3 regions of the Oryzomicrobium sp. genome follow, and region 3 is predicted to be linked to each of the others. Evidence: predicted binding sites of a transcription regulator. Region 3 holds the regulator's gene; each other region holds the start of a gene.
What was found. Region 3 encodes sigma-54, which starts transcription at its own class of promoters, with help from an activator protein. Its sites were predicted from a motif close to TGGCACGCTTNCTGCTNA; they were not measured.
Positions count from the first base shown of each region.

Region 1: a site for sigma-54 is predicted at 2,429-2,446, ahead of flgB (flagellar basal body rod protein FlgB). Genes of this name have one in related genera too.
Region 2: a site for sigma-54 is predicted at 1,482-1,499, ahead of V7Z98_RS04980 (TorF family putative porin). Genes of this name have one in related genera too.

Region 1 is NZ_DAISLS010000012.1:32,965-36,955, reverse strand. Features, by position in the region: gene flgE (flagellar hook protein FlgE) at 1-746, opposite strand, end outside; gene V7Z98_RS12765 (flagellar hook assembly protein FlgD) at 817-1,500, opposite strand; gene flgC (flagellar basal body rod protein FlgC) at 1,537-1,944, opposite strand; gene flgB (flagellar basal body rod protein FlgB) at 1,980-2,396, opposite strand; gene flgA (flagellar basal body P-ring formation chaperone FlgA) at 2,611-3,306, shown strand; gene flgM (flagellar biosynthesis anti-sigma factor FlgM) at 3,478-3,789, shown strand; gene V7Z98_RS12740 (flagella synthesis protein FlgN) at 3,799-3,991, shown strand, end outside.
Region 2 is NZ_DAISLS010000004.1:163,607-167,597, forward strand. Features, by position in the region: gene V7Z98_RS04970 (ammonium transporter) at 1-197, opposite strand, end outside; gene glnK (P-II family nitrogen regulator) at 211-549, opposite strand; gene V7Z98_RS04980 (TorF family putative porin) at 570-1,436, opposite strand; gene V7Z98_RS04985 (accessory factor UbiK family protein) at 1,912-2,157, shown strand; gene V7Z98_RS04990 (YceI family protein) at 2,165-2,782, shown strand; gene V7Z98_RS04995 (YifB family Mg chelatase-like AAA ATPase) at 2,779-3,991, shown strand, end outside.
Region 3 is NZ_DAISLS010000004.1:17,027-21,017, forward strand. Features, by position in the region: gene recX (recombination regulator RecX) at 1-235, shown strand, start outside; gene lptB (LPS export ABC transporter ATP-binding protein) at 240-1,016, shown strand; gene V7Z98_RS04335 (RNA polymerase factor sigma-54) at 1,096-2,601, shown strand; gene hpf (ribosome hibernation-promoting factor, HPF/YfiA family) at 2,614-2,934, shown strand; gene ptsN (PTS IIA-like nitrogen regulatory protein PtsN) at 3,189-3,674, shown strand; gene hprK (HPr(Ser) kinase/phosphatase) at 3,643-3,991, shown strand, end outside.

The DNA.
Region 1 (3,991 bases), on a different contig from region 3:
CCCAGGTCCACGTTGGAGAACTGGGTACCATCCACGTTGGCATAGACCTGCCACTGCCCGGGGGTCGCCGTCTGCCGGAAGTAGTAGGTCATGGTGTGGGAATTACCCAGGGAATCGTAAATTTGGGCTGGAGTCGAGTAGGTGTACGACGTGGCGCTGACGGTCGCCAGGCCGTTGGTCGGCCCCGGGGACACGGTGGGAGCCCAGGCGGTGCTCGGCACGAGGGAGCGGGAATCCAGGTTCACCACCGCCTGAACGCCCTTGAAGCCGGTGCCGGTACTGGCGCCGGTGGCCACCGGCGCCAGGTCGGTGGCGCTGATCTGGATTTCCTGGGGCGTGGTGGCGGCGATGTTGCCGGTGGCATCGGCCAGGTAGCCGGTCAGTTTGTAGCCCTGGTCGTTGACGATGTAGTTGCTGTTGTCGAGGTGGAACTGGCCGTTGCGGGTGTAGGTGATGGCCCCGTTCTGGCTCATGCGGAAGAAGCCGTTGCCGTTGATCGAGATGTCCAGGGGGTTGTTGGTGGTGGTGATGTTGCCCTGGGTGAACTGCTGGACCACCGCCGCCAGCGAGGTGCCGATGCCCACCTGCATCGCGCCGCCCCCGTTGAGGGCGTTGGCATAGACGTCGGCGAAGTGGGCGTTTGCCGCCTTGAAGCCGACCGTGCTCGCGTTGGCAACGTTGTTGCCGATCACATCCAGCGCCTTGGACGAGGCGGCGAGTCCACTCAAGCCTTGTTGGAATGCCATGTTCTAACTCCTGACTGATCGTTTTTACCGGGCTGCCGGCGCTTTTTGCCGGTCTGGATGGACGGCGGGCTTAGAGAATCTGGCGGACGTCGGAGAACGACACCTGCTGGGAGCCCAGATCCAGGTTGAATCCGGTACTGGTACGAACCAATGCAGTTACCGTGCCAAGTTGCAGCGCAGTGGCCTTGACGGCACTGCCGCTCTTGGAGGCCGTCACGTCGAAGGTGTAGCTGCCCTGGGGCAGCGCCGTGCCGTCGGCGCCCTTGCCGTCCCAGATGAAGGCGAAGCTGCCGGCGCTGTTGGCACCCAGCTCCTCGGTCGCCACGACCTGGCCGGTGGAATCCTTGATGTTGACCACCACCTTGTCGGCGGCGCTGCCCAGCTCGATCCCCGCCAGGCCACCGTTCTCGCCGAGCGCCAGGGTGTTGCCGCTGGTCAGCACGTTCTTGCCGAGCAGGGCGGCGCTCTGCACCCCCTGGGCATCCGTGAAGGCCGACATCATCTGCGCCATGGTGGTGTTGAGCTTCTCGATGCCGCTGACGGTGTTGATCTGAGCCAACTGGGACGTCATCTGGGCGTTGTCCATGGGGTTGAGCGGATCCTGGTTCTGCAGCTGGGTGGTGAGCAGCTTGAGGAACGTGGTCTGCATGTCGGAAGCGGTCGTGCTGGAACCGGACGACTTGGACCCGGACGAACTCGACGAGCCGCTTTTGTACGCAGCCAGGGGATCAGTGGAGGACTGGACGGTGGACATGGTGGTCTCCTACGTAACAGGGTATGGATGCGCGGCTTACTGGCCGAGATTGAGAGTGCGCATCAGCAGAGTCTTGGCGGTATTCATGACTTCCGCGTTGGTCTGGTAGGACCGGGAGGCGGAAATCATGTTGGTCATTTCCTCGACCACGTCCACGTTGGGCATGGTCACGTAGCCGTCGGCGTTGGCCGCCGGGCTGCGGGGGTCGTAGATCAGGCGGCCCGGGGCGGCGCTTTCCACCACCTGCTGCACCTTGACCCCCATGGAGGCCTGGGTGGAGCCCATCGGCACCGCTTCGAACACCACCTGCTTGGCCCGGTAGGGCTGGCCGTTGGCCGAGACCATGGAGTCGGCGTTGGCCAGGTTGCTGGCCACGGTGTTCAGGCGCATGGACTGGGCGGTCAAGGCGCTGCCGGCGATATTGAAGACGCTCAACATGCTCATGGTGATTATTCCTGTTCGTTGGCGGGCGCCGAAGGTCAGCCGTTGTTGCTCTGGATCGCCGACTGCATGGTGCGGAACTGGCCGGAGATGAAGGTCACGGCAGCTTCGTAGTGCAGGGCGTTGTCGGTGAAGGAGGCCCGTTCGGTGTCCATGTCCACCGTGTTGCCGTCCACGCTCGACTGCACGTCGCGGCGGTAGAGCACCGGGAAGGGCGACGGGCTGCCGGTGCCGGACAGGTGGCGAGTGTTGGTGCGGGCCAGATCGACGCCGCTATCCTGGCTCTTGCCGGCCACCGCATCGGCGAACACCGACTGGAAATCGATGTCACGGGCCTTGTAGTTGGGGGTGTCCGCGTTGGCGATGTTGGCCGCCAGGATCTGCTGGCGCTGGGAGCGCACGCCGAGCGCCTGGCGCTGGACGTTGATGAGCTGATCGAGTTTGCTGGCCACCACGGGAAACCTCGCTGGAGAAGACTGGCTTTTCCTTAGCGGATTTCATGCCAACTCCCTTCTTGCTCCGCCAGCCCCGGGAAACGCCGTGCAGGGCCGGGGTCACGGCCCGGGCGATGCCGCCGGCGCCGCTCCTATCCATGCCATCCGGCAAGTTTTGCCGGGGGCCCGCCCCTGGGGCACAATAGCCCTGCCCCGCCACTCCGATGCCGATCCCATGCCTCGTCTGCTCGCCCCGCTGCTCGTCTTCCTGTTAACCCTGGCATCCCTGCCGGGACATGCCCAGGGCAACGGGGTGGAGGCCGTGGTGTACAACGCGGTGGACCGCTTCCTGGCAACCCAGACCCAGGGGTTGCCCGGCCGGGTCAGCAGCAGCATCGGCACCCTGGACCCGCGTACCCAGCTCACCCCCTGCCCTGCCGTCGAGGCTTTCCTGCCCAACGGCGCCCGGCTGTGGGGGCGCTCCACCGTGGGCGTGCGCTGCAACGCGCCGGCCGGCTGGACCGTGTTCGTGCCGGTCACCGTCAGCGTGATGGGCAATTACCTGGTATCGGCCCGCCCCCTGGCCCCCAACCAGCCCCTCCAGGCCGCCGACGTGGCCCTGGCCAGCGGCGACCTGGCCACCCTGCCGGCCGGGGTAGTCACCGATACCGGGCAACTAGTGGGCAAAAGCCTGCGCAACGCCATCGCCGCCGGCCAGCCGATCCGGGCCGACCAGTTGATCGCACCGCTGGTGGTGCGCCAGGGCCAACCAGTCAAGCTGGTGTCCCAGGGGGCCGGCTTCTCGGTGAGCGCCGAGGGCACCGCCCTGTCGAACGCAGCAGAAGGCCAACCCGCCCAGGTGCGCACAGCCAATGGCCAGACCGTCAGCGGCACCGCCCGTGCCGGCGGGATCGTCGAAGTCAGCTTTTAACGCCCCGTTCCCGCCCGCTGTGGGTGAAATCGGCTACAATTCAAGCGGATGCATCTGCTTGATGCCCGGGCCCGGCAATGCGATTTGCAAAACGGCATAACAAAGGGCCTCAAGTTTCTCGCCGTTGTGCCGATAGAAGGATTTGCTAGGAAACTATTTCAGAGGCCCATCGTGAAAATCTCACCCTCTGCCACCCCACCGGCCAGTACCACCGGCAGCTACGCTGCCGGCGACGCGCGCGTCCGGCAGCAAACCCGTACCGAGGAAGCGCCGTCCGGCGAGGATGTGCGCGTCAGCCTGTCCCGCAGTGAAGAGGCCGCCAGCAGCGACAGCCCCTTCGACGCCGGCCGGGTGGCCGCCATCCGCCAGGCCATCAGCGAAGGCCGCTTCTCCATCAATTCCGGCGCCATTGCTGATCGCCTGCTCGCCACCGCGCGGGAACTGGTCCAGGGCAGCCCGGAACGGGCCGGCCGTCAGGCCTGATCAGTCCGAATGGCTACTGCCACGCCTCCCGCAGCCGCCACACCAGGTGAATTCGCTACCCTGCTGAGTCAGGAGGAGTCGGCCATCGGCCAGTTCGTCACCTTGCTGCAACAGGAGCAGGCCGCCCTCACCGCCGGCCAGGTCGACAGTCTGGACGCCCTGGTGGCCGCCAAGACCCCCCTGGTCCAGCAACTCAACCGCA
Region 2 (3,991 bases), 150 kb from region 3:
GCCGGTGCTTCCGCCGCCGCAGCGGCGGCAGGGGCGGTGGTTGGAGCAGGAGCCGCCGCGGCAGCGGGTGCCGCGGCGGGTGCAGAGGCCGCCGGAGCGGGAGAGGCCGGCTTGTCGTCGGCAAAGGCCGGGGAGGCGAACGCCACCGTTCCGACCAGAGCCAGGGCGAGGCCGAGGCGTGCAAAGAGCCGTTTCATCGTGGAACTCCCTTTAGAGGGCGTCCTCACCGGTTTCGCCGGTGCGGATGCGGATGACTTGTTCGAGCGGGAAGACGAAGATCTTCCCGTCGCCGATCTTGCCGGTGCAGGCCGACTTCTCGATGGCTTCCACCACCTGGTCGAGGATCTCGTCGCGCACGGCGGCTTCGATCTTCACTTTGGGGAGGAAGTCGACCACGTATTCGGCGCCCCGGTACAGCTCGGTGTGCCCTTTTTGCCGGCCGAAACCCTTGACCTCGGTCACGGTGATGCCCTGCACGCCGACGGCGGCGAGGGCTTCCCGGACTTCGTCAAGCTTGAACGGCTTGATGATGGCGGTAACCAGTTTCATGGTGTGCCTCTGCGGTGAAGTTAGAACGTGCGGGAAACCGACAGCACGGCGGTGGCCTTGCCGCCATCGTGCTTGCTGGTGCTGGCGTTGCCGTCGGTATCGACGGTCTTGGCCAGGCAGTAGGGATTCACACCGGTGCTGTTGCAGCTGCCCTTGGCGTTGGTATCCACGTAGGCGAGGCCCACCACCCAGCCGCTGAAGTCCTTGGTGACGCCGACCTTCCAGTCGGTGTAGTCGCCGTTGTTCACGTTCCGGTAGAACAGCTGGCCGACGTGGGCATTAAGGCCCCAGCCGTTGCCCAGGTCGTAGTTGGCCGACAGGTCCAGGTAGGAAGTGCCGGCGGTGCTGCGGCCGGTGGCGTTGCCAGACGAGTCGATGCCCTTGGTGGCGAAGTAATCGTCGATGGCGTAGGAGTACTTCAGGCTGAGGAACTTCCACGAACCGCCCACATACAGTTCCTTGTTGGTGACGGTGTCGCCGCCGGTCTTGCCGACCAGGGGACCCTTGGCGGAACCGGGGTAGTAGTAGAGGATCGCGCCCACATCCACGCCGAAGTCACCGAAGGCCTGCTTCCAGCCGCCATAGAGGTCCATCTCCAGGTTGCCGCCGGGGTAGCCGGCGCCGGAGGTGACGTTGGAGTTCCAGTTGCCCACGTAGAAGCCGCTGGAGTGGGAGTAGTCGAAGCCGCCTTGCAGCGCGGGATGACCGTTGGTCTGGTCGATGCCGCGGAACCGGTAGCTGGAGAACAGGCCCACGTTGGCGGTCAGGGTATGGGGGCTGGCCGGGTCGGCAGCGGGGGCTGCGGCATCGCCAGCGGACTGGGCGAAGGCCGGCAGGGCGCCCAGGCCCAGGGAGGCGACGGCAACGGTGAGAAGGGTTTTGCGCATGTTGGACTCCTTTGTCTCAGCAAGTGAAAAAACTACAACGCGGTATGAGCACGCTCTGTGCCAGTTTGGAAAGTGCCTAAAAATCAAACGGATGCTGCGTTGGCTTGTATGCTGGAAGACGAATCCGCACCGCTGCGGCGCGAACATCATGGCATACGCACCATGACGGTGCGAAGCTCTGTTGCGGGGTGAATAACGCTCTGCCGGCTCTGGTACAGAGGCTCTCCACCGCCGCGGCAAGGCCCCGGCCGGCAGCCCGTTCGACGTTGGCAGCCCTCCCGGGCGGGCCGGGAAGGCGGGCAGAGCATCCCCCGGGCGGAATAAAAATGGACTCAAGAGAAAGGACGGGCACGTAAAAACCGCGTCATGGCGTCGCCGCCCCGAAATTGGCCGCCAAGGCTTGCCGGCGGGCGGAAACGGCCCCCTGTGCTACACTCAAAAACAGTGCCGCAATGCTTCTTTTAAGGATGTTGTCATGATAGACCCGAAGGCTTTCGAAGAGTTCTCCAACCGCATGAGCGCCATGTTCGCCGCCTCCCCCGCGGCCGACATCGAAAAGAACGTGCGCAGCCTGATGAGCGGCTTCTTCAGCAAGCTCGACCTGGTCAGCCGCGAGGAATTCGACATCCAGAGCCAGGTGCTCGCCCGCACCCGGGAAAAGCTCGACGCCCTGGAAGTCCGGGTCGCCGAACTGGAAAAGCAGCTCGGCGCCAAGGGCTGACCCCGCCATGGCCGGCGCGCTCCGGGAGCAACGGCGGGCTACTGGGCGCGCCCTGTCTGGGGTGCTGTTGGCCGCGCTGACCCTGGCCATCGGCCCCGCCACGGCGGCGCCGGAGCATTTCACCATCGACCCGGCCCACACCTTTCCCCAGTTCGAAGTCAGCCACCTGGGCTTTTCCCTGCAACGGGGGCGGTTCGACCGGACCCGGGGCACCTTGGTCCTGGACCGGGAGGCCGGGCGGGGCGAGGTGGACGTGACCATCGAGGCGGCCAGCGTCGATACCGGGCTGGACGCCCTGGAAAAGGCCCTGCGCGGCGATTCCTTCTTCGCCGTGGAGCGCTACCCCACCCTGACCTTCCGTAGCCGTCAGATGTATTTCCGCGACGGCCGCCCGGTAGGGCTGGACGGGGAGCTGACCCTGTGCGGCGTGACCCGGCCCGTGTCCCTGGTGATCGACCACTTCGCCTGCGGCACCCAGCCCCTCACCCGCCAGGCGGTGTGCGGCGCCAATGCCCGGGGCAGCCTGCGCCGTTCCGAGTTCGGCATGGCCGCCTACCTGCCCTTCGTCGGCGACGAAGTGGCGATCGCCATCCAGATCGAAGCCATCCGCGACCCGGTGCCATGACCCTGGCCCTCGTCCACAGCCGCGCCCTGGCCGGCGTGGCCGCCCCGCCGGTGACGGTGGAGGTGCACGTGGCCAACGGGCTGCCGGCCTTCTCCCTGGTCGGCCTGCCCGAGGCCGAGGTGCGGGAATCCCGGGAGCGGGTGCGGGCGGCCCTGCTCACCAGCGGCTACGACTTCCCGGCCCGGCGCATCACCGTCAATCTGGCCCCGGCCGACCTGCCCAAGGATTCGGGCCGCTTCGACCTGCCCATCGCCGTCGGCCTGCTGGCCGCCTCCGGCCAGTTGCCCACCAAGGGATTGGACCAGGTGGAACTGGCGGGGGAGTTGTCCCTGTCCGGCGAACTGCGCCCGGTGCGCGGCGGCCTGTCCATGGCCCTGGCGGCCCGGGACGCGGGGCGCGCCCTGGTGCTGCCCGCCGCTTCCGCCGCCGAGGGCGTGCTGGCCCCGGGCAGCGCCGTGCTCGCCGCCGGCACCCTGGCGGCGGTGTGCGCCCACCTGACCGGCCAGGCGAGCCTGGCGCCCCCGGCGGTGGCCCCGGCGCCGCTGCCTGCTTATCCAGACCTGGCCGACGTGAAAGGCCAGGCGGCCGCCCGCCGCGCCCTGGAAATCGCCGCCGCCGGCGCTCATGCCCTGTTGCTGGTGGGGCCGCCGGGCACCGGCAAGTCCATGCTTGCCGCCCGGCTGCAAGGCATCCTGCCGCCCCTGGATGAGGACGAGGCCCTGGAATCGGCGGCCCTGCTGTCCGCCGCCGGCCTGTTCGACCCGGCCGTCTTCGGCCGTCGCGTGCAACGTTCGCCGCACCATTCCGCATCGGCCCCGGCCCTGGTGGGGGGCGGCAACGACGCGCGCCCCGGCGAAATCTCCCTGGCCCACGCCGGCGTGCTGTTCCTCGATGAGCTGCCCGAGTTCGACCGGCGCGTCCTCGAATCCCTGCGCGAGCCCCTGGAAAGCGGCCGCATCCAGGTATCCCGGGTGGGGCGGCGGGCCGACTACCCGGCCCGTTTCCGCCTGGTGGCGGCCATGAACCCTTGCCCCTGCGGCTACCGGGGCCACCCGCAGCGCCCCTGCCGCTGCACTCCGGACCAGGTGGCCCGCTACCGGGGCAAGCTGTCCGGCCCCCTGCTCGACCGTCTCGACCTGCAAGTCGAGGTGCCGGCCCTGGGGGCGGCGGAACTGGCTGCCGCCCGGCCCGGCGAAGCCAGCGCGACGG
Region 3 (3,991 bases):
CAACCAGCGGCTGCGCCAGGAGCTGGCGACGGCCGGAGTCGACGACGCCACCATCGCCACCGCCCTGGCCCAGGCCGACGACGAGTCGTCCCGGGCCAAGTCGGTCTGGCAGAAGAAATTCGGCACCCCCGCCGCGGATGCGGCGGAACGGGCCAAACAGATGCGTTTCCTCGCCCAGCGGGGTTTTTCCATGGAGATCATCCGCCGCGTCGTGCGCGGCCTCGATGACGAATGACCGCATGAACGCCGCCACCCTCACCTCCACCGCCCCGGCCCAGCCGGCGCCGGCCAGCCAGAGCCGCCTATCTGCCCACAACCTGCAAAAGCGCTACAAGAAGCGCACCGTGGTCCACGACGTGTCGTTCGACGTGGCCAGCGGCGAGGTGGTCGGCCTGCTCGGCCCCAACGGCGCGGGCAAGACCACCTGTTTCTACATGGTGGTGGGCCTGGTGGCCGCCGACGGCGGCGAGGTCTACCTGGACGAGGCCCGGCTGACCCACCAGCCGATCCACCAGCGTGCCCATCAAGGCCTTTCGTACCTGCCCCAAGAAGCGTCGGTGTTCCGCAAGCTGAACGTGGCCGAGAACATCCAGGCCGTGCTCGAACTGCAGAACCTGCCCGAGGACGAGGTGAAGAACCGCCTCGAATCCCTGCTCGACGAGCTGCACATCGGCCACCTGCGCGGCACCCTGGCGGTGGCCCTGTCCGGCGGCGAGCGGCGCCGGGTCGAGATCGCCCGGGCCCTGGCCACCAATCCACGCTTCGTGCTGCTCGACGAGCCCTTCGCCGGGGTGGACCCGATCGCCGTACTGGAAATCCAGAAGATCATCCGCTTCCTCAAGGCCCGCGGCATCGGCGTGCTGATCACCGACCACAACGTGCGCGAAACCCTGGGTATCTGCGACCGGGCCTACATCATCAACGAGGGCCGCGTGCTGGCCGCCGGTCGCCCGGACGAGATCGTGCACAACGACGACGTGCGCAAGGTTTACCTGGGCGAGCATTTCCGCCTGTGACCGCGACCCGCTCCATGCCCATGCTCCACCGCCCCGCCGCCGCGCCGCCCCATGAGGCAGCAGCCGGTTGCCGCTGCCGATGAAACCCAGCCTCCAGCTCAAGCTCTCGCAGCACCTGGCGCTCACGCCCCAGTTGCAGCAGTCGATCAAGCTGCTGCAGCTGTCGACCCTCGAGCTCAACCAGGAAATCGAGCAATACCTGCTGGAAAACCCCCTGCTGGAGCGGGAGGACGATTTCGAACCCGCCGCCCGCCCCGCCGAGCCGGGCTTTGCCGACGCCTTGAGCAGCGGCGAGCAGGCGGCCGACGGCAACGCCCAGGCGGAACGGGGCGAATCCGGGGAGAACGGCGAGTCCAGTGAATCCGGTGAAGGCAGCGACTACACCGCCGAGGGTGGCGACGCCGGCGTGGACGACGGCTGGTTCGCCGAGGGCAGCTTTCCCAGCGGCAGCCGCGACAACGACGGGGACGACGAGGGCGACGGCCAGGACATCCAGGCCGCCGTCACCAGTCTGAAGGACCACCTAAACTGGCAGTTGGGCCTGACCTCCCTGTCGGACCGGGACCGCAGCCTGGCCAGCTTCATCGTCGAAGCCCTGGACGACGACGGCTACCTGGACCAGTCCCTGGACGAACTGGGCGAAGCCCTGCCCCACGAGCTGGAGGTCGAGCCGGAAGAACTGGAGATCGCCCTCAAGCACGTGCAGAACCTGGACCCCACCGGCGTGGGCGCGCGCAGTCCCCAGGAATGCCTGGCCCTGCAACTGCGCGCCCGCCCCGCCGGCCCGGTGCGCAACCTGGCGCTGACCCTGGCGGAAAAGCACCTGGACCTGCTCGCCAACCGGGACTTCACCCGGCTCAAGCGCCAGCTCGGCTGCGACGACGAGACGCTGAAGGCGGTGCAGGCCATGATCATGGGCCTGGACCCGCGCCCGGGAGCCCGCTACGCGCCCCTGGAAACCCGCTACATCATCCCCGACGTGATCGTGCGCAAGGTGCGCAATCAGTGGGTAGCGAGCATCAACCCAGACGCCTTCCCTCGCCTGCGGGTCAACCGGCTCTACGCCGACCTGCTGCAAAAGCACCGCACCCGCGGCGAGAGCGGCGGCATGTCCGGCCAGTTGCAGGAGGCCCGCTGGCTGATCAAGAACGTGCAGCAGCGCTTTGACACCATCCTGCGCGTCTCCCAGGCCATCGTGGACCGGCAGCGCGCCTTCTTCGACCACGGCGAGGTGGCGATGCGCCCCCTGGTGCTGCGCGAGATCGCCGACATCCTCGACCTGCACGAATCCACCGTGTCCCGGGTGACCACCCAGAAGTACATGGCCTCACCCCGGGGTATCTTCGAACTGAAGTATTTTTTCGGCAGCCACGTGGCCACCGATACCGGCGGAGCCTGTTCGGCCACCGCCATCCGCGCCCTCATCAAGCAGCTGGTGGGCTCGGAAAACGCCAAGAAGCCTCTCTCGGACAACCAGATTGCTGACATCCTCGGCCAGCAGGGCATTGTCGTCGCCCGCCGGACGATAGCAAAATACCGGGAGGGGATGGGCATTCCAGCTGCCAATCTCCGCAAGTCCCTCTAAAGGAGTAGAACCATGAATCTGCAGATCAGTGGGCATCACCTGGAAGTCACTCCGGCGATCCGTGAATACGTGACCGGCAAACTGGACCGCGTCATCCGTCACTTCGACAACGTGATCGACGTAAGCGTGATTCTCTCGGTCGAGAAGCTGAAGCAAAAGGCCGAAGTGACCGTCCACGTGCGCGGCAAGGACATCTTCGTCGAGAGCGAGGATTCCGACCTGTACGCCGCCATCGACAGCCTGATCGACAAGCTGGACCGCCAAGTCATCAAGCACAAGCAAAAAATCCAGGATCACCACCGGGACGAGAAGAACATCCCCGTCGCCGAGTGATCTAACCAACGGATCGGCCGGGCCCCGCGGGGGCCCGCCGACTGTTCCCCTCACGGGCCCCTCGACCCTCGCTGCCCGGGGCGCAGCCCCCGTCAGCGCAACGACCGGAAATCCTGTATCCTCCCGGCCACGTTTCGCCCTTAGTCTCCGAGACCCCGGCCCGATTTCCTCCCGGCCCGCTCCGAATCCCATCGCCACACCGGTGGCACCGTGCATTCAAGGCTGGCCCGTTCAACGTCTCCGTGGATCGTCCGATGGAGCTCATCGCCAAACTCCTTCCTCTCGAAAACGTCGTCCTAGACCTGGAAGCGACCAGCAAGAAGCGGGTCTTCGAACAGGCCGGCATTCTCTTCGAAAACCGCAACGGCATTGCCCGCGCCACGGTCTTCGACAGCTTGTTCGCCCGGGAAAAGCTCGGTTCCACCGGGCTGGGTCAGGGCGTCGCCATTCCCCACGGCCGCATCAAGGGTCTCAAGGAAGCCGTCGGCGCCTTCCTGCGCCTGGCCGCGCCGGTGCCTTTCGACGCTCCCGACGGCAAGCCGGTGAGCCTGGTGTTCGTGCTCCTGGTGCCGGAACAGGCCACCGAGCAGCACCTGCAAATCCTGTCCGAACTGGCCCAGCGCTTCTCCGATCGCGGCTTCCGCGAACAGCTCGCCAGCGGCGGCGACGCCACCATCCTGCGCGACCTCTTCATCCACGGGGCACCCCATGCGCCAGATCAGCATCGCGCAGCTGTTTGAGGACCACCGCGACAAGCTCGACCTGACCTGGGTCGCCGCCAACGGCGCCAAACGTCATCTGGAACTCAAGGAGCGGGGCAACTACGGGGCCGACGTGGTCGGCCACCTCAACCTGATCCACCCCGAGCGCCTCCAGGTGTTCGGCGTGGCCGAGCGGGAATGGTCCCTGCGGGTCGCTCCCCAGCGCCTCAAGCAGCAGGTGGACGACCTGATCGCCGCCCACCCGCCGGCGATCATCATCGCCGACGGCCTGGAAGTCCTGCCCACCATCCAGGAAGCCTGCGAGGCCACCGGCACTCCCCTGTTCGCCACTCCCA